DNA from 4 places in the Streptomyces sp. NPDC033221 genome. Region 1 is predicted to be linked to each of the others. Evidence: riboswitches for the same ligand, from Rfam matches in the RefSeq annotation. Region 1 holds a riboswitch; each other region holds the start of a gene.

Region 1 (5,925 bases):
CGTGGAGGCGGTCGGCGATGACTTCCCAGGGCTTGAGGCGGTCGGAGAGGGAGATGACCGCGTAGTCGTGGCCGAGGGGGGCGCCCGCGCGGGCGGCTGCCGCGTTGGCTGCGGTGACGCCGGGGAGGACGTCGACGGGGAGGGAGCGGTACGGCTCCTGGGCGGCCACTTCCAGGACGGCGGTGGCCATGGCGAAGATGCCGGGGTCGCCGCCGGAGACGACCGCGACCCGGCGGCCGCGGCGGGCCAGGTCGAGGGCGAGTTCGGCGCGTTCGGACTCGACCTTGTTGTCGGAGGCGTGGCGGGCCTGGCCGGGGCGTACGGGGACGCGGTCGAGGTAGGTGGTGTAGCCGACGAGGTCGGTGGCCGAGGCGAGGGCGCCGCGGGATTCGGGGGTGAGCCACAGGGGGCCCGCCGGGCCGGTGCCGACGACCACGACCGAGCCGCTGTCAGGTGCGGGGGGCGGGGTGGCGATGCGGGAGGGGACGACGGCCACCGAGAAGTAGGGGACGGTGGCCGGGTCGACGGAGGTGAGGGGCGCGGTGCGTTCGCCCGGCATCGTGGCGCGTTCGACGTAGTCGGCCTCGGGGAGGCGGCCGGAGTCGGTGAGGGCCTGGTGTACGGAGGGGAAGGTGCGGCCGAGCTTCATGACGACGGCGGCGTCGGTGGCGGCCAGGCGGGCGGTCAGTTCCTCGGTGGGGAGGGTGCCGGGGAGGATGGTGAGGACCTCGTCGGCTTCGCAGAGCGGCTTGCCGAGGCGGGCCGCGGCGGCGCTGACCGAGGTGACGCCGGGGATGACCTCGGTTTCGTAGCGGTCGGCCAGGCGCTGGTGCATGTGCTGGTACGAGCCGTAGAAGAGGGGGTCGCCCTCGGCGAGTACGGCGACGGTGCGGCCCGCGTCGAGGTGGGCGGCGAGGCGGGCGGCGGCTTCGGTGTAGAAGTCGTTGAGAGCGCCTCGGTAGCCGTCGGGGTGGTCGGGCGTCTCGGTGGTGACCGGGTAGATCAGGGATTCTTCGTGGTGGTCCGGGCGGATGTGGCGCTCGGCGATCGAGCGGGCGATGGAGCGGCCGTGGCGGGCGCTGTGATACGCGATCACGTCGGCCGAGGAGATGACGTCGACGGCGCGCAGGGTCATCAGGTTCGGGTCGCCGGGGCCGAGGCCGACGCCGTACAGGCGTCCTGGGGCAGGGGAGGACTGCTCGGCTGTGCGGCCGGCGGTGTGCTGCTCGGTCACTCTTCCACGCTCGCTATCGCGTTGATCGCTGCCGCGGCCATGGCGCTGCCGCCGCGCCGCCCGCGTACCACCAGGTGTTCCAGGCCCGAGGGGTGCTGGGCCAGCGCGTCCTTCGACTCGGCCGCGCCGATGAAGCCGACCGGGATGCCGATGACGGCGGCCGGGCGGGGCGCGCCCTCCTCGATCATCTCCAGGAGGCGGAAGAGGGCGGTGGGGGCGTTGCCGACGGCGACCACCGCGCCGTCCAGGCGGTCGCGCCACAGTTCGAGGGCGGCGGCGCTGCGGGTGGTGCCCATGCGCTTGGCCAGGTCCGGTACGGACGGGTCGGCGAGGGTGCAGAGCACGTCGTTGCCGGCGGGGAGCCGCTTGCGGGTGACGCCGCTGGCGACCATGTTCGCGTCGCAGAGGATGGGGGCGCCGCCGCGCAGGGCCTCGCTCGCGCGGGCGACGACCTCGGGGGAGTACGCCAGGTCGCGTACGAGGTCGGTCATGCCGCAGGCGTGGATCATCCGGACCGCGACCCTGCTGACGTCGTCGGGCAGGTGCGCGAGGTCCGCCTCGGCGCGGATGGTGGCGAAGGACTGGCGGTAGATCTCCGCGCCGTCCTTCTCATAGTCGAACTCGCTCACTGTGCTTCGTTGCCCTCGGTCATGTTGTTGTGCGGTCGGTCGCGCGGGCCGACGCGACGGCGTCGGCGAGGCGGTCGGTGTCGGTCAGGGGGATGGTGGTCGCGTCGGGCGCTCCGTGCCGGGTGCCCCGTACGGACACCTCGTAGGCGTCGCCGGTGGCCACGACATCGACCCACTCGCCGTGCGGGTGGCCGCAGCGGCGGGCGCAGCCCGACCAGTGGACGGGCAGCAGCCCGGGACCGGCCTCGGGACCGCCGGTGCCGCCCTCGCGCAGGGTGGCCACCGCGTCCGCCCGTACGTCGGCCAGGGCTTTGGCGCAGCCGGGGCGGCCGGTGCAGGCGCCGAGGCCGTACCAGGGGGAGGCCGGGTCGGTGACCAGGCCGGCCGTGGCCAGTTCGCGCAGCCGGGCTCCGGCCGTCTCGGGAGACAGGCCGGGGACGACCACGCCGCGCCAGGGTGTCATACGCAGTTCGGCGGAGGCGGCGTGGGCCAGTTGCCGGAGCTGCGCGGTGGTGAGGCGGCCGAGGGGCGCGAGGAGGGAGAGGGCGTGGGTGCCGTCGGGGGAGACGGTCACTCCAGGGCGGGGTGGGGCGGGTGCTGTTGCCGAGGGCACCGGGGCCGTCGGGTACGGCTGCGAATCGGGCTCCTGGAGACGCGTACGCAGCAACGCGCGCACCGCCGCGGCGTCGTACCCGGGCGGCAGTTCCCGTACGCGCCAGGAGCCGTTGCCCGCCTCCTGGGCGACGGAGAGGAAGGCTTCTGCGGCGGCGAGGGCCGCGCGGGGCGCGTCGGGGCCGGGGAGCCGCAGTGCCTCGGTGTCGTCGCCGACGTGCAGCAGCGCCGTGCCGCCGGGTTCTGCGATCAACGTCACATCGCCGCCGAGCGCGGCCGTGTCGCCGCGGCCGTCGTCCAGCGCGAAGAGGAAGCGGCCGGACAGGGCGGGGGCCGTGTCGCTGGCGCACAGGAGAAGGTCCAGTTCACGGGCCCATTCCTGGACGGCGGCGCCGCCGTCCGCGCCTTGCCCGTCGAGTCCGGCGAGGGGGGAGGCGACGATGTTGCGTACGCGTTCGTGGCGGTCGGAGGGGAGCAGGCCGGCGGCGCGCAGCAGGTCGGCGAGGGGGGCGGCGCTGTCTTCGGCGAGGCCGCGCAGCTCCGCGTTGCCGCGGGAGGTGAGGGAGAGGTGGCCGTCGCCGTGGCGGTCCGCGGCGTCGGCCAGCATCTCGCACTGAGGGGGCGTCAGCAGGCCTGCGGGGAGCCGGAGTCGGGCCAGGGCGCCGTCGGCGGCGGAGTGCAGCCGCAGCGCTCCGGGGCAGGCGTCGCCGCGGTCCCGTACGCAGGCGGCACCGCTGTCCCGTACGAGGGATTCGTCCCGATGCGGGGGTATCGCGGGGGTGGGCGGCATGGCGGCGAGCATACCGACGATGGCCCGGGCGGTCCCCGCCCGCCATCCGGGCGCAGCCCTTACTATGCAGGTCGGTGGGTCAGCTGGCCCACCGGACGCCATCGACGGCGCCAAGGGAGGAAGCCCGGTGAGAATCCGGTGCGGTCCCGCCACTGTGAGCCCGGCCACCGCCGGGCGAGCCAGGAACTCCCGCCGTCCGTGAACACCGCCCGGGGCGCGGACCCCGAGGAAGGCCAGACGCCGCAATGATCCTGCTGCTGTCGACGTCCGACACCGACCTGCTCAGCGCCCGTGCGGCCGCCGGTCCCGTGCCGTACCGGCTCGCCAATCCCGCCCGCCTCGACCTCGCGGAGCTGCCCGCGCTCCTGGACGGCGCCGACCTGGTCGTCGTCCGTCTGCTGGGCGGGCTGCGCGCCTGGCAGGAGGGGCTGGACCAGCTCCTCGCGGCCGGCCAGACCCGGCCGGTCGTGGTGCTCACCGGCGAACAGGCACCGGACGCCCAGCTCATGGAGGCGTCCACCGTCCCCATCGGCATCGCGGCCGAGGCGCACGCCTACCTGGCGCACGGCGGCCCGGCCAACCTGGAGCAGCTGGCCCGCTTCCTGTCCGACACCGTGCTGCTGACCGGTCACGGCTTCGAGCCGCCCGCCGCCGCGCCCTCCTGGGGCCACCTGGAGCGCTCGAAGCACCTGGCGGCCGAGGCGCGTACCGGTGCGGAGGTCGTGGCCCGTACGGACGACACGGGTGCCGCGACCGGCCCGCTGGTCGCCGTGCTCTACTACCGCGCCCACCACATGAGCGGCAACACCGGCTTCGTCGAGTCGCTGTGCGAGCGGATCGAGGAGGCCGGCGGGCGGCCGTTGCCGCTGTTCGTCGCTTCGCTGCGGGCGCCCGAGCCGGAGCTGATCGAGGAGCTGCGCGCCGCCGACGCGATCGTGACGACCGTGCTGGCGGCGGGCGGCACCAAGCCCGCCGAGGCGTCGGCCGGCGGCGACGACGAGTCCTGGGACGCGGGCGCGCTGGCCGCGCTGGACGTGCCGATCCTCCAGGCCCTGTGCCTGACCGGGCCGCGCAGTGCCTGGGAGGAGAACGACGAGGGCCTGTCGCCGCTGGACGCGGCCAGCCAGATCGCGGTGCCCGAGTTCGACGGCCGCCTGATCACCGTCCCGTTCTCCTTCAAGGAGACCGACGAGGACGGCCTGCCGGTGTACGTCGCCGACCCCGAGCGCGCCGCCCGGGTCGCCGGCATCGCCGTACGCCACGCCCGGCTGCGCCACATCGCGCCCGCCGACAAACGTCTGGCGCTGGTGCTGTCCGCGTACCCGACCAAGCATTCGCGGATCGGCAACGCGGTGGGGCTGGACACTCCGGCGAGTGCCGTTGCGCTGCTGCGGCGGCTTCGGGAGGAGGGGTATGACTTCGGTGACGAGGCCGTGCCCGGTCTGGAGTCCGGTGTCGGTGACGAGCTGATCTACGCGCTGATCGAGGCCGGCGGCCACGACCAGGAGTGGCTCACCGAGGAGCAGCTCGCCCGCAACCCCGTCCGCATCCCCGCCGCCGATTACAAGCGCTGGTACGGCACGCTGCCGCAGGAGCTGCGCGAGCAGGTCGAGGAGCACTGGGGCCCGCCGCCCGGCGAGATGTTCGTGGACCGGAGCCGGAACCCGGACGGCGACATCGTGCTGGCGGCCCTGCGCCGCGGCAATCTGCTCATCCTCATCCAGCCGCCGCGCGGCTTCGGCGAGAACCCGATCGCGATCTACCACGACCCCGATCTGCCGCCGTCGCACCACTACCTGGCCGCTTACCGCTGGATCGCCGCCTCCCAGGAGGACGGCGGCTTCGGCGCCGACGCCATGGTGCACCTGGGCAAGCACGGCAACCTGGAGTGGCTGCCCGGCAAGAACGCCGGCCTGTCCGCCGCCTGCGGCCCGGACGCGGCCCTCGGCGACCTGCCGCTGATCTACCCGTTCCTGGTCAACGACCCGGGCGAGGGCACCCAGGCCAAGCGCCGGGTGCACGCCACGCTGGTCGACCACCTCGTGCCGCCGATGGCCCGTGCCGAGTCGTACGGCGACATCGCGCGCCTGGAGCAGCTGCTCGACGAGTACGCGGCGATCTCCGCCATGGACCCGGCGAAGCTGCCCGCCATCCGCGCGCAGATCTGGACCCTGATCCAGGCCGCGAAGCTGCACCACGACCTCGGTCTGGAGGAGCGCCCGGACGACGAGGGCTTCGACGACTTCCTGCTGCACGTCGACGGCTGGCTGTGCGAGGTCAAGGACGCGCAGATCCGTGACGGGCTGCACGTCCTCGGCGGCGCGCCCGCCGGTGAGGCGCGCGTCAACCTCGTACTCGCCATCCTGCGTGCCCGGCAGATCTGGGGCGGTACGTCCTCGCTGCCGGGGCTGCGCGAGGCGCTGGGCCTGGACGAGTCGGCGGCGACCCGGACGACCGCCGACGCGGTCGAGGAGCAGGCCCGCGGGCTGGTGCAGGCCATGGACGACGCGGAATGGGACCTGGCCGCCGTCGAGCGGGTCACCGCGGAGCTGCCGGAGGCGCAGCGCGAGCCGGTGGCGGCGATTCTCGCCTTCGCCGCCCGCGAGGTCGTACCGCGCCTGGCCGCCACCACCGACGAGATCGACCACGCCGTGCACGCG
Region 2 (5,925 bases), on a different contig from region 1:
CAGCTCCTGCACTGAGCCGTTGGCCTCGCGCAGCGCGTCACGGGTGCGCGCGTCCCACAGGCCCAGCGCCTTCAGCTCCTCGATCAGGTACGCGTTGACCTGCAGGAACTCGCCCGACAGCGTCTCGCGCTTGAACAGGTTCGAGACCTGCGGCTCGATGCACTCGTACACGCCCGCGATGGACGCGATGGTGGCGGTCGGCGCGATGGCCAGCAGCAGCGAGTTGCGCATGCCGGTCGCCGCGATACGGGCGCGCAGCGCCGTCCACCGGTCGGCCCAGCGCGGCTCGGCGTTCGGGTAGTGGTCCGGGTGCAGCACGCCGCGGGCCGTACGGGTCGCGGACCAGGCCGGGTGCGGGCCGTGCCGCTCGGCGAGGTCGGCGGACGCCTCGTACGCCGCGAGCATGATCCGCTCGGAGATGCGGGTGGACAGCTCCCGCGCCTCGGGCGAGTCGAAGCCCAGCCGCAGCCGGAAGAAGACGTCCTGGAGGCCCATCAGGCCCAGGCCCACCGGGCGCCAGCGGGAGTTGGAGGTGCCGGCCTGCTCGGTCGGGTAGAAGTTGATGTCCACCACGCGGTCGAGGAAGGTCACCGCGGTACGGACCGTGGCGTCCAGTCGCTCCCAGTCCATCTCACCGTTGTCGCCGAGGTGGGCGGCGAGGTTGACCGAGCCGAGGTTGCAGACGGCGGTCTCGCCGTCGTCCGTGACCTCCAGGATCTCGGTGCACAGGTTGGAGGAGTGCACGACCTTGCCGGGCTCGGCGGTCTGGTTGGCGGTGCGGTTGGCGGCGTCCTTGAAGGTCATCCAGCCGTTGCCGGTCTGCGCGAGGGTGCGCATCATCCGCGAGTACAGGACGCGGGCCGGGACCTGCTTGACGTAGCGGCCCTCGGCCTCCGCCGTGCGGTACGCGGCGTCGAACTCGTCGCCGTACAGGTCCACCAGCTCGGGCGCGTCGCTGGGGGAGAACAGCGACCAGTCGGCGTCGGCCTCGACGCGGCGCATGAACTCGTCGGGGATCCAGTGCGCGATGTTCAGGTTGTGGGTGCGCCGGGCCTCCTCGCCAGTGTTGTCGCGCAGCTCCAGGAACTCCTCCAGGTCCGCGTGCCAGGTCTCCAGGTAGACGCAGGCGGCGCCCTTGCGCCGGCCGCCCTGGTTCACGGCCGCGACCGAGGCGTCCAGGGTGCGCAGGAACGGCACGATGCCGTTGGAGTGGCCGTTGGTGCCGCGGATCAGCGAGCCGCGGGCCCGGATCCGGGAGTACGACAGGCCGATGCCGCCCGCGTGTTTCGACAGGCGCGCCACCTGGTGGTAGCGGTCGTAGATCGAGTCCAGCTCGTCCAGCGGGGAGTCCAGCAGGTAGCAGGAGGACATCTGCGGGTGCCGGGTGCCGGAGTTGAACAGCGTCGGCGAGGACGGCAGGTACGACAGGGTGCTGGTCAGGCGGTACAGCTCGGCGACGTCGGCCACGGCCCGCTCGCTGTGGTCCTCGGCCAGGCCGCAGGCCACGCGCAGCAGGAAGTGCTGCGGGGTCTCGATGACCTGGCGGGTGATCGGGTGGCGCAGCAGGTAGCGGGAGTGCAGGGTGCGCAGGCCGAAGTAGCCGAAGCGGTCGTCCGCGCCGTCCGCCAGGGAGTTTTCGACCAGCGCGTCCAGGCGGACCGCGTGGGTGCGTACGAACTCCGCCGTGCCGTCGGCGATCAGGCCCTCGCGGTGGCCGGTGGCGACGGAGGCGGAGAAGGCGACCGCCCCCTCCGCGGCCGCCTCCTCCGCGATGGCGCGGGTCAGCAGGCGGGCGGCCAGCTTGGAGTACTGCGGCTCGTCGCCGATCAGGCCGGCCGCGGCCTCCATGGCCAGCGAGCGCAGTTCGGCCTCGTCGGAGCCGGGGTGGCGGCCGCGCAGCGCGGCGGCGGCGATCTTGCCCGGGTCGGTGGCGGGCAGGTCGGCGGTGAGGTCGGTCAGCGTGCGCAGCAGGGCGGTGCCGGGGCCGTCCGTGGCCTGGCCGCCGGTGCCCTGCTGGGGCCGCGTGCCCTTCGCGGGCTGCACGACCTGCTCGGCTGCTGGCTCCGTTGGCGCGATGGTCACGTGCTGCTCTCCCTCACTCGGCGGGGGCCTGGGGAGGGCAGGAGGGCGCGTGCGGGCGTGCGGCACCCCCGGCACGGCAAGGGGCGCGCGGGCACACCGCGCAGCGTCCACCGGTCCAACCCGCGAGACCCGGACGTATCGACGACCGCGCCGGTCCTGGCGCGGGCGTACTGTGGGCAGGTCTTCGGACTCACGAGTGCGGTTTGCGCACTTCGTACACCGTTGCGGGACAGTTCCGGATTCGCACCGGATTCCCCTGCGACGACAGCGAGCACGAGCATACATCTTGTGCCGCCTCGTGCACCCACCCCCATATCTTGTGTCGCGTTGGCGCGGGGTTGTCCGGAGCCGTGGTATTCGGCGGCTGATCCGGGCGCGTTCCCAGGGGTGTTCGGGGGCCTACGGGAGGGTGACACGAGGCCGCCGTGGAGCCGTTTCCGGGGTGTTCCGGGGCCGTTCCCGGGCCGTTCGGGGCGGCGTGGACGGGGGTTGATGCAGGGGGCGTATTGGTGGCGCGGAATGTCCCTGATGCGTTGACCGGGGCTCCTGAAACGTATTGGCTCCTTGTTTGCTCCGTCGGCCGGCGGGGCGGGTGGGGGCCTTGTGCGAGGGGGGAAGCATGCGAAGAAGCGGTACGGCGTGTGGCGCCGGGCGAGTCGTGGGGCTGATGGCGGGAGCGTGCGTGGTGGCGGGGGTGCTGCCGGTGTCGTCGGCGGCCGCCGCGGGGCGGGCGGCTCCGGCCACCGAGCGGGTCAGCGTCGCCGCGGACGGGACGCAGGGAAACGGTTTTTCAGGAGATCCACGACTCAGTGCGAACGGGCGGTTCGTGGCATTCACCTCGGAAGCCACCAACCTGGGACCCGCGGACGCCAACGGCGAACAGGACGTCTACGTCAAGGATTTACGGACGGGAAAGGTCGACCTGGTCAGCGTCGCCAGTGACGGCACCCGCGGCGACGCCCTCTCCGGCTCGCCCGAGATCAGCGCCGACGGGCGGTATGTGGCCTTCTACTCCAGCGCGACGAACCTGGTCCCCGGCGACACCAACGGCGAGGGCGACGTCTTCGTCCACGACCGCCGCACCGGGCGCACCGTGAGCCCCACCGCGGGCGCCGGGAAGTCCCCGTACGGATACGGGGTCCAGAACTTCGCCCTCAGCGGCGACGGCCACCGCCTCGCTTTCGGCTCCCACCGCCCGGACCTGGTGCCCGGCGACACCAACGAACGCCTGGACATCTTCGTCCACGATGTGCAGGCGGGAACGGTGAAACGGGTGAGTGTGGCGAGCGACGGCACCCAGGCGAACGCCCCGTCCGCCTTCCCGTCGATCAGCGCCGACGGCCGCCGGGTGGCGTTCACCTCGAAGGCGACGAATCTCACCCCCGCCGGGCCCGGCTTCCGCCGCCCGCCGCCGCAGGACCCCCTGTACGTCCACGACCTGGCCACCGGGCGGACCAGGGCGGCGAGCCTGAGCACCACGGATGCCGTGGTCGGCGTGTCACCGTTCCCCCGGCTCAGCCCCGACGGCCGGTACGCGGTCTTCTCCGCCGTGGCCGACGACGTGGTGCCGGACGACACCAACGGCACGTACGACCTCTTCGCCCGCGACCTGGAACAGGGCACCACCCGGCTGCTGTCCCGCGCCCACGACGGTGCCCAGGGCAACGGCTGGTCCTCCGACGGGCGGCTCAGCGCCGACAACCGGCGGCTCTTCTTCACCTCCGCGGCCGCCAACCTGGTGCCCGGCGACACCAACGGCCAGGTGGACGGCTTCGTCCGCGACCTGCGGAGCGGACGGGTCGAACGGATCAACGTCGGCGTGGACGGCACCCAGTCGGCGTCCTGGACGAACATCGCCGCGCCCGACGCCACCGGACGGCTGGCGGCCTTCGACTCGCGCGACGACGGGCTGGTGCCCGGCGACACGAACGGGACGGGCGACGTGTTCGTCCGGCGGCTGGAGCACTGACGTACCGCGCGCTGACGCAGCGGCGTACCCACGAGGAGGGGAACCCACCATGAGGACCACCCGTACCACCGCCCGAAGAATCGTCACCGTGACGGGCGTGTGCGCGCTCGCCGCGCTGCTGCCCGCGACGACGGCCGGCGCCCGGACCGCGCCGCCGTCCGGCACCGAGCGGGTCAGCGTCACCGCCGAGGGGGCGCAGGCCAACGACGGCTCGAACGGCCCGGCGGTCAGCGCCGACGGCCGGTACGTCGCCTTCGACTCCAGCGCGAGCGACCTGGTGCCCGGCGACACCAACGGGAGGTCGGACGTCTTCGTGAAGGACCTGCGGACGGGCGCCGTCCAGCGCGTCAACGTGGCGAGCGACGGCACCCAGGCCAACTCCTCTTCGTACACCCCCTCCATCAGCGCCGACGGCCGGTATGTCGCCTTCGCGTCCGACGCGGCCAATCTCGTGCCGGGCGACACCAACGCCGACACCGACATATTCGTCCACGACCGCCGGACCGGACGGACCGAGAGCGTCACCCTCGACGGGCGGCCCCCGCAGGGCAGGCAGGGCGCCCAGATGCCGATGATCAGCGCCAACGGCCGGTACGTGACGTTCGCCTCCAGCCGCGAAGACCTGGTGCCCGGCGACACCAACGGCGCCCAGGACATCTTCGTACGCGACCGGAAGACCGGCACCGTGACGCGGGTGAGCGTCTCCGTCACCGGCGGCGAGCAGGCCGCCGGCCCCTCCGCCAGCCCGGTGATCAGCTATGACGGCCGCAAGGTCGGCTTCATCTCCAAGGCGTCCAACATGCCCCCGAAGCCGGCCCGGGCCGCCCGCCAGGAGGCCGGCCAGCGCAGGCCGCACAGCTACCCGTTCTTCCTGCACGACCTGGACACCGGCCGCACGAGCGTGGCGAGCCTCAGCTCGGCCGGTGAGACGGTCGGCGCCTGGAACGCCTCGCTCAGCCCCGACGGCCGCTACGCGGTCTTCTCCAGCCAGTACGGCGAGGTGGTACCCGGCCATCCGACAGGCCGCCCGGACCTGTTCGTCCGCGACCTCGTCAAGGGCACCACGGAGCAGATGAGCCTCACCCACGACGGCAAACAGCCGCTGACCGGGTCCTCCGGCATGGGCGTGCTGTCCGCCGACAACCGCCGTCTGTACTTCCAGTCCTCGACCCCCGACCTGGTGCCGGGTGACACCAACGGCGCCCAGGACGTCTTCGTCCGCGACCTGCGGACCGGCGCCATCGAGCGGGTCAGCGTCGCCACCGACGGCACCCAGGCCCAGGGCTATTCCTCCAGCGCCTCCACCGACGCCACCGGCCGCCTCGTCGCCTTCGACTCCAACGCGGCCGACCTGGTCCCGGGCGACACGAACGGGGTCACGGACGTGTTCGTACGGCGGGTGGGGCCGTAGGGGAGCGGGCGCCGCACCGGTCGCCGAAGGCGTTGCCGGACAAGCTCCTCGGAGCGCGGGCAGGCGGACGAACCGCAGCAGGAAGGTCACCGGGGATGGACGAGCCCACACCACGGACCGAATCGGCAGACGCCGCACTTCAGCGCCGCGCCGAGCAGCTACGGCACCTCGACGAACTGGCTGAAGGGGCACTTCCCGACCTGAGCGATCAGGAGGTGAGGGCCGGGGCTTGGAGCTGATCCGGGGGCGCGCCGCTGCGGTCCCGCCTCATCCCGCGAGGTCGGCCCGGAACGCCCACAGCCGGACGCCCGGCACCGGCTCCCAGTCCCGCTCGGGTATGCGCGTGAACCCGGTGCGCTCGTACACACGGTGGGCCTTCTCGACGTGCGGCATCACCGAGAGCACCATGCGGGACAGGCCGAGGGAGCGGGCGCGGTCCATGCAGGCGCGCACCAGCGCTTCG
Region 3 (5,925 bases), on a different contig from region 1:
AACAGCCGGGGCAGCAGCAGTGACAGCTCCCTCGACTGTTCGGGGGTACGGGAGTCACCCCACCATTGCTGTACGCACCTCACGAGCGTGGAGTGGTCGGCCGTGCGGGCCCGGCGTACGTCGTGCATGTCCTGCCTCTCGGTCGGAGTGGGTGTGCTGTGGGGTGACGTTACGGAAATGCACCAGCCTCCCCCTGCAAAAGCCACTGCAGTCCCATCCCCCTGCGAAGCATCCGAATTTCCGCATCTCCGTTTCCCCGCGTCCGCCCCGCATCTCGTTCCGGCGCTATGCTGCCCCACCCCCATCACGCGTGATGGGTTTTCACACAACCAGGGGGGTTGCATGGCGGGGACGGGCGGGGCCGCACAGGGGTATGAAGCCGATCCGGATGCGCTCAAAAAGGCCGGCGGCAAAGCACTCGACATCAGGCAGGACCTGCTGGACGCGGCCGAGCCCACCTGCGCCGCAACGCGCCGCGCGGCGACCGGGGTGGACGGCTGGCAGAGCGAGGAGCAGCTGAAGAAGACCGCCGCGCTATGGGAGAAGCAGAACTTCGCCCTCGTCGAACAGATGGGGCGTACGGGGGCGAACCTCCAGTACAGCGCCACCAATTACCAGTCGGCAGAGGCCGCCGTCAACGCCGCGGGGATGAAGCCGGGGGACAGCCCGTGGGGATAACGGTGCAACAGCTTGAGCAGGCCGATTCGGACCTGGTGTGGAAAGCCGCCGAGGCCTGGGCGGAGCAGGTCCGGAAACTGAAGGACCTCGTCGAGCGTTACCGGACCGAGGTGAAGGATCCGGTCGAGAAGAGCGGCTGGCAGGGTCCCGCTTACGAAGCGGCCCGCAGCAACTGGGGCGGAGAGCTGACGCAGTTGGAGCATGCACAAGCGGAAGCCGACGGCATCAGGCTGGCCCTGGAAATAGCCACGGCCGACATCCGGGCCGCCCAGAGCGTATTGCGCGGTGGCGTACGGAAGGCCCGTGAGAACGGGGCGAGCGTCACTCCGGACGGCGGTCTGGAGCTGCCGCCCGCCACGGCCCACGACCCTGATGTCCAGAGCGGGCCGGTGGGCGAGAATCTGCACCAGGCCCATACGCAGATACAGGATGCGTTGCGGATGGCGGACCAGGCGGACGAAAGGATCACCTGGGACCTGCTGGACGACGGCGGCACACGGGGTGACGCCTTCAACGACCGGGTGCACATGAGGCGTCGGCGTGAGATTTCCCGAGGACAAGAACGACGGGCACATGGACGCCTTCAGACATGCGTACTGGAACGCCCTGATGGCTCAGCGGTTCGGCATGGACTGGGCGGAGCGGTACGGCACGGCACACGAACGGCTGCCGGGAAACCCGTCGGACCGCGAATCCATGGACCTCCACAACAACGAGATCGGCCGCCGGATCGCGCTGAACAACCCGACCGCCAGCCCGGCCGAGCTGGCGGCGAAGATTCAGGAGGCGGTGCAGGGCGGGAAGACCGTGGTGATCGACCGCGACGGGAAACTCGTACCCAGCGACAAGGTGGAGATCGGACGGCACGGGCACACCAACAAGGTGCCCGGCGCGCCCGACGAAGGGCGGAATCCGGACGCTCCCGGGGCGGACGACTAGGGCGTTTCTGATGGATCTCCGTGGAGGACACCGAGCGGCGTTCGGTGCGTGCGCTTGGGGGTCCCCCCTGCTCGAAGAGCTAGGGGGAGTGCGGTGTGAAGGGTCATGTGGCGGAGCCACCTGTCCCTTTGCGCCGTGCGGCGAGGGTGCGTGCCTGGGGGCACCTCCCAGCGGTAGCTGGGGGAGTCGCGACGCCGCGGAGATCCATCAGAAGCGCCCTAGATCCGACAGAGCACGCACCGCCGGCGGGACGAAGTGGAACGGGGAGAGGCGACAGGTGCGCACGGCACGAAGACGAGTGGCATGGGCCGGGCTCGGGGTGGCCGCGGGGCTGGGGGCGGGCTGGTGGGCGCTCGGCGGGGAGACGCCGCTGGTCAGCACCACGGATCAGGCCCTTCAGCGGAAGCTGGACGCGGCGGTGGAGGGCGCCCCGGCGCCGCTGGCGGAGCTGACCGGTTTCTCATGGGATCAGGTCCGGGTGTTCGACTACGGCACCGATGACGGCGAGATCTCCGATGCCGTGGGCGACCCCGTCGAATGGGAGGCCGCCGCCACGTCGTACACGGGCCCTTCGCTGTGGGTGTTCAGCAAGGGCGGAGAAGCGGTGCGGGCCGTGCAGCTCGACGCCAACGCGCCGACCAACGGCAAAGGCGGGAGCTGGTCGAAGAGCGTGCGGATATCAGGAGGGCCCGACCACAATGTCGTGACGTTGACTGAATAGCCCCGCGGCCGTATTCAGGAGGAAGTCCGCAGCCAGTCGTCGAAGCGGGTGGTGGCCAGCCGGGCGCTGCCTTCGTCGGGGACGAGGCTGCGTTCGGTGAGTTCGGAGCCGAAGTACAGGGCGTGCGGGTCGGCGACGACCGTGCGCGGATCGTTCCACGCGCGCAGTGCCCGGGCGATGAGTTCGTCGAAGCGGGTCACTTCGGGCCCGGCCACCTCGGTGACGCCTTTCAGCGGGGCGTCCACCGCGGCCCTGGTCACCGCCTCGGCGACGTCTTCGGCCGCCATCGGCTGGAAAAGCACCTGCGGTACGCGCACGGTGTCGCCGTCGGTGGCGGTGTCGGCGATGCCCCGGACGAATTCGAAGAACTGCGTCGCCCGGACGATCGAATAGGGAATCGGCCCCTGCTTGATCAGGCGTTCCTGAGCCACCTTCGCCCGGAAATAGCCGTTGTCGGGCAGGCCTTCGATGCCGACGATCGACAGCGCCAGGTGGTGCGTCACGCCCGCCGCAGCTTCGGCGGCCAGCAGGTTGCGGGTGGAGGTGGTGAAGAACTCCCGCACCGCCGACTCCTCGAAGGAGGGCGAGTTGGCGACGTCCACGACCACCTGGGCCCCGGCCAGCGCGTAGCCGAGGCCCTCGCCGGTCAGGGTGTTGACACCCGTGCCGGGTGCCGCGGGCACCGCCTCGTGTCCGCGCTCGTTCAGCTTGGCGACCACTTTGCTGCCGATGAGGCCGGTGCCTCCGATGACCACGATCTTCACTTCGCGTACTCCTTGCGCTGGAGGCGACTGAAGGCAACTGAAGATGTTCGAAGAGGCCTGGACGGCGGGAACGCGTCAGGGCTGCCGGGACGCGCGCAGGTGGGCGCGCCGCTTCAGTTCGTCATCGTCGACCAGGACGAGCATGGGCTGTCCCGGCACGCAGAGCATGGTGACGACGAAGCGCAGGCGCGTGTCGCTGCGGGCGTTGCCGTCCTGGTAGTGGATGACGTCGCCGCCGGGCTCCCAGAACGCTTCCCCGGCACGGACGATGCGCTCCGGCTCGCCTTCCAGCTCGAAGCGCATCTCGCCCTCCAGCACATAGCCGAAGGCCGGCCCGGGGTGGCGGTGCGGCGGGGCGCCCCGGTCGCCGGGCGGATATTCGATCTCGACGGTCGACACGTGCGCGCCCTCCGGGATGGCGGGCGGGGCGACCTCCTGCAGCACGGTGAGCGCGGTCTTCCATGCCTCCGAGTGCGGGTGCTCGTGGGTGCCGGGCATGGCGGGTCCTCCTCCTGCGGTGCCGGTGGCGCGGTGCCGGCCCCGTGTAAGGCGGCGGACTCCGGTGGACGGTCCGGGCGGTGCACGGTACGGCCGGGAAGGGTTCCATTGTTCAGAGCCCCGGCATGCGCGGTGAGCGCCGATCCGGACACATCCGGGACGCGGTACGGGAGCGTCCGGGGGGGGGGCGGCCCGTGCCCCGCGCGTCTCATCTCCCGTACCACCATGTGAACAGGGGTGTCCGTACGGGGTGCGCGCGATCTACGCTGTCCGGTGCAGCTGGTTCGCCCTGCCCGCCAGGCAGACGCGTCGCAAGAGGGAACCCGGTGGGAATCCGGGACTGCCCCGCAGCGGTGAGCGGGAACGACCGCCGTCATACGCACTGGATCCGGGCCGCGGATCCGGGAAGCGACGGCCAGTAGGTGCCCGCCGGACGATGATCCGGCAGGCGCGCCCGCGAGTCCGAAGACCTGCCCGTTGCCCGCGCGCGTCCATACGTGCGCGGACACCTCCGGTGACCTTCGAGGGCGGGTCGGCGTGTCATGGCAGGCGGGCATGGGTGTCATCGGACGCTCCACGGCTCGCCCGGCGCGTCATTCCTTCGCGTTCTCGTCCCGTCACCGGGGCTCGGAGAAGATCACGCTCGCGAAGGAGAGTTCCGTGACAGCGAAGCCCGCAGCCGCGGCAGCACGGGCCACCGTGTACGGCTACCCCCGCCAGGGACGGCACCGGGAACTGAAGAAGGCCGTCGAGGGGTACTGGAAGGGCCGCGTCACCGCGGACGCCCTCCAGGAGACCGCGCGGGACCTGCGCCGGTCGAACTGGCAGCAGCTGGCCGACGCCGGCCTCCACGAGGTACCGACCGGTGACTTCTCGTACTACGACCACGTGCTGGACACCAGCGTCATGGTCGGTGCCGTCCCGGAACGGCACCGCGCCGCCGACGCGGCCGACGCCCTGGACGGGTACTTCGCGATGGCGCGCGGCACGCAGGACGTGGCGCCGCTGGAGATGACCAAGTGGTTCGACACCAACTACCACTACCTGGTGCCCGAGCTGGGCCCCGACACCGTCTTCACCACCGACTCCGCCAAGCAGGTCGGCGAGGTACGGGAGGCGCTCGCGCTCGGCCACACGCCGCGCCCGGTCCTGGTCGGCCCGGTCACCTACCTGCTGCTGTCCAAGCCCGCTCCCGGCGTCGCCGCCGACTTCGACCCGCTGACGCTGCTCGACCGGCTCCTGCCCGTCTACTCGGAAGTCCTGGCCGACCTCCGCGCGGCCGGTGCCGCGTGGGTGCAGTTCGACGAGCCCGCCCTGGTGCAGGACCGCACCCCGGCCGAACTCAACGCGGCGGAACGCGCCTACCGTGACCTCGGCGCCCTCACCGACCGCCCGAAGCTGCTGGTCGCCTCGTACTTCGACCAGCTCGGCGAGGCGCTGCCGGTGCTCGCCAAGGCCCCGGTCGACGGGCTGGCGCTGGACTTCACCGAGGCCGCCGCGGCCAATCTGGACGCGCTCGCCGCCGTCGGCGGTCTGCCCGGCAAGCGGCTGGTCGCCGGTGTCGTCAACGGCCGCAACATCTGGATCAACGATTACGAGAAGTCGCTGGCCACGCTCGGTACGCTGCTGGGCCTGGCCGACCGGGTCGACGTGGCCGCCTCCTGCTCCCTGCTGCACGTCCCGCTCGACGTCACCGCCGAGCGCGACATCGACCCGCAGGTGCTGCGCTGGCTCGCGTTCGCCCGGCAGAAGAGCACCGAGATCGCCACGCTCGCCCGCGGTCTCGCGCAGGGCACCCACGCGATCGCCGCGGAACTGGCCGCCAACCGCGCGAACCTGGCGTCCCGGTCCGGTTCCGCGATCACCCACGATCCCGCCGTACGGGCCCGTACCGCCGCCGTCACCGACGCCGACGGCCGCCGTTCGGCACCGTACGCCGAGCGGACCACCGCCCAGCGGGCCCACCTGGGCCTGCCCCTGCTGCCGACCACCACCATCGGCTCCTTCCCGCAGACCGCCGAACTGCGCACCGCCCGGGCCGACCTGCGGGCGGGCCGCATCGACACGGCCGGGTACGAGGAGCGCATCAGCGACGAGATCCGCGAGGTGATCTCCTTCCAGGAACGAGCGGGCATCGACGTCCTCGTGCACGGCGAGCCCGAACGCAACGACATGGTGCAGTACTTCGCCGAGCAGCTGACGGGATATCTCGCCACGCAGCACGGCTGGGTCCAGTCGTACGGCACGCGCTATGTCCGGCCGCCGGTCCTAGCGGGTGACATCTCGCGGCCCGAGCCGATGACCGTGCGGTGGACGCGGTACGCG
Region 4 (5,925 bases), on a different contig from region 1:
ACGATGCCCGCCACCGCGGCGTCCAGGTCGGCGTCCGGCAGGATCACGGCGGCCGACTTGCCGCCCAGCTCCAGCGTCACCCGCGTCAGGTTGCGCGCCGCGACCTCCATGACGCGCTTGCCCGCGGCGACCGACCCGGTGAAGGCCACCTTGTCCACATCCGGGTGCCCGACCAGGTACTCGCTCACCTCCCGGTCCGCCGGGAGGATGGACAGCACGCCCGGGGGCAGTCCGGCCTCGCTCGCGATGTCCGCCAGCAGATAGGCGTCCAGCGGCGTCTCGGGCGACACCTTGAGGACCACCGAGCAGCCGGCCAGCAGCGCGGGCGCCAGCTTGGCCGCCGCGGTGAACTGCGGCACGTTCCACGGCACCACGGCCGCCACCACGCCCACCGGCTCGCGCCGCACCAGCAGCGGCCCGAGCGCACCGGCCCGGCGCTCCTCGAACGGGAAGTCGCGGGCCACGGTGAGCGCCGCGTCCCACGCCATCATCGCGGCCAGCGCCTGCACCATCACGCCGGAGGTGTACGGGGTGCCGTTCTCGGCGCTGATGACCCCGGCGATCTCCTCGCTCCGTACGGCGAAGGCGTCCTTGATACGGGTGACCACCGCGATCCGCTCGGCGAGCGGCGCATCCGCCCACGCCCCGGAGCCGAAGGAGGCCCGGGCGGCGGAGACGGCCCGGTCCACATCGGTCCGCGAGGCGTGCGGCACCCGGCCGATGACCTGCTCGGTGTGCGGCGAGACCACCTCGATGGTGCCGCCGCCGGCCGGGTCGGCGAACTCGCCGCCTATGTAGAGCTGTCCGTACTCGACGAGTGCGCTCATGGCTGCCGCCTCCTGCGGGTCGACCGGTGGGTGCTCACGTACGGGGGCCGTGCGAAAAGTTTCTGACGCCGCATCAGGACTGATACCAGTTCTAGTTATGCTGGGCAATGCCCGGCACGGGGGGCGCGGCCCGTCCGCGCGGAAGCGGAGGTGCGGCGGATGACGGCAGCAGCCCGGACCGGGACGGCGGAGGGCGGGCCCCGGGTGACCGACCACCGGGGCGGCGTGTGGTCGATCGCCGTCCCCATACCGGACAACCCGCTCGGCCACACCCTCGTCCACCTCCTGGAGACCGGCAGCGGACCGGTCCTCGTGGACACCGGGTGGGACGACCCGGACGCCTGGGACACCCTGACCGCCGGAATCACCGCCTGCGGCTTCGAGGTCACCGACCTGTACGGCGTCCTCATCACGCACCACCACCCCGACCACCACGGTCTCTCCGCCCGCGTGCGGGAGGCGTCCGGCGCGTGGATCGCCATGCACGCGGCGGACACCGCCGTCGTACGCCGCACCCGGGAGGCCGAACCCGGCCGGTGGCTGGATTACCTGATCGCCAAGCTGACCGCGGCCGGCGCACCCGACAGCCACCTGGCACCCCTGCGCCGGGCGCGCGCCAAGGGTCAGGTACGCGACCTCCCCGGGCAGCGGGCCGCGCTGCCCGACCGCGAGATCGCCCCCGGCGCGCTCCTCGACCTGCCGGGCCGCCGGCTGCGCGCCGTCTGGACACCCGGTCACACGCCCGGCCATGTGTGCCTGCACCTGGAGGAGGAGCATCCGGCGCGGCGGCCCGGCCACGGCCGGCTCTTCTCCGGCGACCACCTGCTGCCGGGCATCAGCCCGCACATCGGGCTGTACGAGGACCCGGACGAGGCGTCGGGAGGGGCATCGGGAGCGGCCACGCCCGGCGATCCCCTCGGTGACTATCTGGCCTCCCTGGAACGCGTCGCCCGGCTCGCGCCCGCCGAAGTGCTCCCCGCCCACCAGCACGCCTTCACGGACGCGGCGGGCCGGGTACGCGAGCTGCTCGCCCACCACGAGGAGCGGCTCGCCGGGCTGCGCGCGCTGCTCGCCGTACCCCGCACACCGTGGCAGCTCGCCGAGGCCATGGAGTGGAACCGGCCGTGGGAGCGGATTCCGTACGGGTCGCGGACCATCGCGGTCTCGGAGGCGGAGGCGCATCTGCGGCGGCTGGTCCGGCTGGGGCTGGCGGAGGCGGTGCCGGGGTCCTCGGGGACGTCGGGGGCGGAGCCGGTCAGGTACCGGGCGGTGTGAGGGGCTGACGGGAGCCCCGGGCAGCCCGTGCCCGGGGCTCCCCCTACCCGCCGGTTAAGGTGTGCGAGACAATTTCATCTTGTGCCCGAACGGGGGAAGCCGGTGGAAATCCGGCGCTGACCCGCAACCGTGAATCGGGACGTACGGCACCGGCACACCGGCCGCCGCCGGGACCTCCGGCAGGTCCCGCGCCCGGCCGCCCGCACCGGGTTCCGTACGCCCGATGAGCCGGAGCACCCGCTGGGGCACGACCAAGGCTCCCGCCACCGCAAGGCCGCGCCTCCTCGCGCGGACGACCGGTGCGCGGCACCGTCGAGGTATGCGGAGCTGAGCCCGGTGCCACCGCGGCCGATCACGATCGGCGGGCGGCGGGGCGTCCGAGTGCGGCTGCGCACCCACCGCAGCATGCGCCACCGACCCACCGCAGACCCACCGCGGCGAACCGACCCGAGAGGCACCGACCCGATGGCCACCACGGCTTCCCAGGCTTCCCTGACTCCCAGGGCTCCCCTGGCCCCCACGGCTTCCACGGCCCCCACCTTCGCCGCCCTGGCGCGCCGCGCCGCCGCGGCGCTGGCCGGGGCCGCCGTGCTGTGCGCGGCCGGTGCCCCCGTGGCGGCCGCCGACTCCCCCGCGCCGGCCGCCAAGGCGTCGAAGCTGCCCGACGGGCTGTACGGCACCAAGGACCCGCAGTACGACGGCGTGTGGCGGCAGTCGCTGGCCCTCCTCGCGCAGCGCACCGTGGGCGTGCGCCCCTCGGTGACGGGCGTCGACTGGCTCGCCGGGCAGCAGTGCTCCGACGGCGCCTTCGGTGCCTACCGCGCCGACCCGGCCAAGGCGTGTGACGAGAAGACGATGCGGGACACCAACCAGACGGGTGCCGCGGTACAGGCGCTGGCCGCGCTCGGCGGGCACGACGACGTCGTACAGAAGGCCGTGAAGTGGCTGAAGTCGGTGCAGAACGACGACGGCGGCTGGCCGTCGATGGCCGGCTCCCCCAGCGACGCCAACTCCACCTCCGTGGTGATCGGCGCGCTCAAGGCGGCGGGCCAGAAGCCGGAATCCGTGCAGAAGGGCGGCAAGTCCCCGTACGACGCGCTGGTCGCCTTCCAGCTCGGCTGCGCTGCGAAGGAAGGGGAGCGCGGCGCGTTCGCCTTCCAGCCCAAGGACGGCGCGCTGGCCCCGAACGCGGACGCCACGGCCGCCGCCGTGCTCGGCGGGCTGGGTGACGGGTTCGTGGTGGACCCGGCGGGCAAGACCGCCGACAAGCCGGTCAAGCCGCTCGGCTGCGCCGAGGACAAGGACGCCGGGCGCGACCCGAAGCAGGCCGCCGAGGGCGGCGCCGCCTACCTGGTCTCGGTGCTCGACGCGAGCGGCCAGCACCTGAAGTCCGCGATGCCCGGCGCCGGGGACCAGCCCGACGTCGGCAACACCGCCGACACCGTCGTGGCGCTCGCCGCCGGCGGGCACGGTGCCGCCGCGCGGAAGCCGCTGCAGTGGCTGGAGAAGAACTCCGCGAACTGGGCCAAGGAGGCCGGCCCGGCCGCGTACGCGCAGCTGGTGCTCGCCGCGCACGCCGCGGGCGCCGACCCGCGCCACTTCGGCGGCGCCGACCTGGTCGCGCAGCTGAACGCCACCGGCCCCAAGCCCGCCGGCAGCTCCGCGCCGTCCGCCGCGCCCGAGAAGGACGCGCAGGACAAGGACGAGCAGGGCTCCGGCGTGTGGTGGATCTTCGGCATCGTGTTCGTCGCGTGCGTGGGCGTCGGCTTCCTGCTCAGCGGCCGCCGGAAGAAGAACGACCTCTGATGCAGCGCCCCCTGATGCGGCGGCCCCCGATGCGGCGTCCGCCGCGGTCCCGCTCCGCCCGCCTCCTCGGCGCCCTGGTCCTGGCCGGTACGGTCACGGGCCTGGGCGCGGCGCCCGCCCAGGCCCAGGAGTACCGCTACTGGTCCTTCTGGGACGGCCCCGCCGCCAACGCTCCCGCGTCCGGTGACGGCGGCTGGTCGTACGCGACCGAAGGGCCGGCCACCAGCCGCCCCCGGGACGGTGCCGTGACGGGCTTCCGCTTCACCGTCGGCTCCGACGCGGCGGCGGCCGGCAAGCCGCGTCACGCCGCGGACTTCGACGCGATCTGCGGGAAGACCCCTGCCCAGGACGGCAGGAAGCGCGTCGGTCTGGTCCTCGACTTCGGCACGAAGGCGGAGGCCGCGGCCGGGGAGAACCCGCCGCCGGTACGCACGGAGTGCGTACCGCTGCCCGAGGACGGCACGGCCGGTGACGCGCTGGCCGCCGTCGCGAAGCCGCTGCGGTACGACGCGAACGCGCTGCTGTGCGCGATCGCCGGATACCCGAAGGCAGGGTGCGCGGAGAAAGCGGGGCCGGGATCCGGTTCCGGTTCGGCCTCCGCCTCGCGGCAGCCCGGGGACTCCGAGGAGCAGGCGGACGAGGACGACTCGGGCGGCCCCTCCGCCGGACTGGTCACCGGCATCGCCGCCGTGGTCGTCCTGGGCACGGCGGCCGGGTGGCAGGCCCGCCGGCGCCGCCGGTGAGCGCCCGCGCCCCCCGCGCCACCCGCTCCACCGCGCTGCACGCCGGCGCCTGGTGGCTGTGGGCGCTGGGCCTGGCCGCCGCGGCGTCCCGGACGACCAATCCGCTGCTGCTGGCCCTGCTGATCGGTGTCGCCGGATACGTCGTCGCGGCGCGCCGCACGGACGCACCGTGGGCCCGTTCGTACGGCGCGTTCCTCAAGCTCGGCCTGCTGGTGATCGTCATCCGGCTGGTCTTCGCGTTCTTCCTCGGCTCCCCCATCCCCGGCACGCACACCCTGGTCACGCTGCCGGAAGTGCCGCTGCCCGAATGGGCGCGCGGCGTGCGCATCGGCGGGCGGGTCACCGTCGAAGGCATGCTCTTCGCCTTCCACGACGGGCTGAAGCTCGGCACCCTGCTGATCTGCGTGGGCGCCGCGAACGCGCTCGCCAGCCCGGCACGCCTGCTGAAGTCACTGCCGGGGGCGCTGTACGAGGCGGGCGTCGCGGTGGTCGTCGCCATGACGTTCGCGCCCAACCTCGTCGCCGACGTCCAGCGGCTGCGGGCCGCGCGCCGGCTGCGCGGCCGCCCGGACCGGGGCTTCAAGGCGCTCCTCCAGGTCGGGCTGCCGGTCCTGGAGGGCGCGCTGGAACGCTCGGTGTCGCTGGCCGCGGCGATGGACGCGCGCGGTTACGGCCGCACGGCCCAGGTACCGCCCGCCGTACGGCACACCACCACCGCACTGACCCTCGGCGGCCTGCTCGGGGTCTGCGCCGGTACATACGGGCTGCTGGCCGACACCGGCGCGGCCTACGGCCTGCCGGTGCTGCTCGCCGGACTGATCGCGGCCCTCGGCGGACTGTGGCTGGGCGGCCGCCGGTCCGTACGCAGCCGCTACCGTCCCGACCGGTGGGGCGTGCGCGCCTGGCTCGTGTCGGGCTCCGGCATCGCGGTGGCCGCCCTGATGATCTGGGCCAACTCCTACGACCCGGCCGCCCTGCACCCGCCCGCCGTCCCGCTCACCGCCCCCGCCCTCCCGCTGTGGCCCGCGGCCGGTGTCCTGGTGGGACTGCTCCCGGCATTCGTCGCGCCCCTGCCGCCGCACCCGAAGGAGTCCCCCCAGTGATCCGCTTCGACCAGGTGTCGGTCACCTACGGGGACGCCGCACAGCCCGCCGTCCAGGGCATCGACCTGACCGTGCCGGAAGGCGAACTGTGCCTGCTCGTCGGCCCTTCCGGCGTCGGCAAGTCCACCGTGCTGAACGCCGTCTGCGGCCTCGTGCCGCACTTCACCGGCG

What was found. A riboswitch is a leader RNA that binds a small molecule or an ion and turns the genes downstream of it on or off. The one in region 1 is predicted to bind cobalamin.
Region 2: it holds a riboswitch for cobalamin, as region 1 does, so the genes downstream of both, ACZ53K_RS00135 (ribonucleoside-diphosphate reductase subunit alpha) here and cobN (cobaltochelatase subunit CobN) in region 1, are expected to answer to the same signal.
Region 3: it holds a riboswitch for cobalamin, as region 1 does, so the genes downstream of both, metE (5-methyltetrahydropteroyltriglutamate--homocysteine S-methyltransferase) here and cobN (cobaltochelatase subunit CobN) in region 1, are expected to answer to the same signal.
Region 4: it holds a riboswitch for cobalamin, as region 1 does, so the genes downstream of both, ACZ53K_RS21360 (prenyltransferase/squalene oxidase repeat-containing protein) here and cobN (cobaltochelatase subunit CobN) in region 1, are expected to answer to the same signal.

Annotation. Positions count from the first base shown of each region.
Region 1 covers NZ_JBVIQN010000008.1:248,228-254,152, forward strand. Annotated here, with positions in the region: gene ACZ53K_RS13560 (precorrin-2 C(20)-methyltransferase) at 1-1,234, opposite strand, end outside; gene ACZ53K_RS13565 (precorrin-8X methylmutase) at 1,231-1,863, opposite strand; gene cobG (precorrin-3B synthase) at 1,883-3,277, opposite strand; cobalamin riboswitch at 3,325-3,472, shown strand; gene cobN (cobaltochelatase subunit CobN) at 3,511-5,925, shown strand, end outside.
Region 2 covers NZ_JBVIQN010000001.1:25,174-31,098, reverse strand. Annotated here, with positions in the region: gene ACZ53K_RS00135 (ribonucleoside-diphosphate reductase subunit alpha) at 1-2,082, opposite strand, end outside; cobalamin riboswitch at 2,241-2,405, opposite strand; gene ACZ53K_RS00130 (TolB family protein) at 2,909-4,051, shown strand; gene ACZ53K_RS00125 (TolB family protein) at 4,101-5,462, shown strand; gene ACZ53K_RS00120 (GNAT family N-acetyltransferase) at 5,730-5,925, opposite strand, start outside.
Region 3 covers NZ_JBVIQN010000052.1:21,355-27,279, reverse strand. Annotated here, with positions in the region: gene ACZ53K_RS39310 (GNAT family N-acetyltransferase) at 1-128, opposite strand, end outside; gene ACZ53K_RS39305 (hypothetical protein) at 343-678, shown strand; gene ACZ53K_RS39300 (DUF6973 domain-containing protein) at 1,219-1,617, shown strand; gene ACZ53K_RS39295 (hypothetical protein) at 1,895-2,338, shown strand; gene ACZ53K_RS39290 (SDR family oxidoreductase) at 2,353-3,102, opposite strand; gene ACZ53K_RS39285 (cupin domain-containing protein) at 3,178-3,600, opposite strand; cobalamin riboswitch at 3,864-4,092, shown strand; gene metE (5-methyltetrahydropteroyltriglutamate--homocysteine S-methyltransferase) at 4,261-5,925, shown strand, end outside.
Region 4 covers NZ_JBVIQN010000015.1:148,588-154,512, reverse strand. Annotated here, with positions in the region: gene ACZ53K_RS21370 (aldehyde dehydrogenase) at 1-827, opposite strand, end outside; gene ACZ53K_RS21365 (MBL fold metallo-hydrolase) at 987-2,102, shown strand; cobalamin riboswitch at 2,143-2,282, shown strand; gene ACZ53K_RS21360 (prenyltransferase/squalene oxidase repeat-containing protein) at 2,568-3,908, shown strand; gene ACZ53K_RS21355 (SCO2322 family protein) at 3,908-4,651, shown strand; gene ACZ53K_RS21350 (CbiQ family ECF transporter T component) at 4,624-5,754, shown strand; gene ACZ53K_RS21345 (ABC transporter ATP-binding protein) at 5,751-5,925, shown strand, end outside.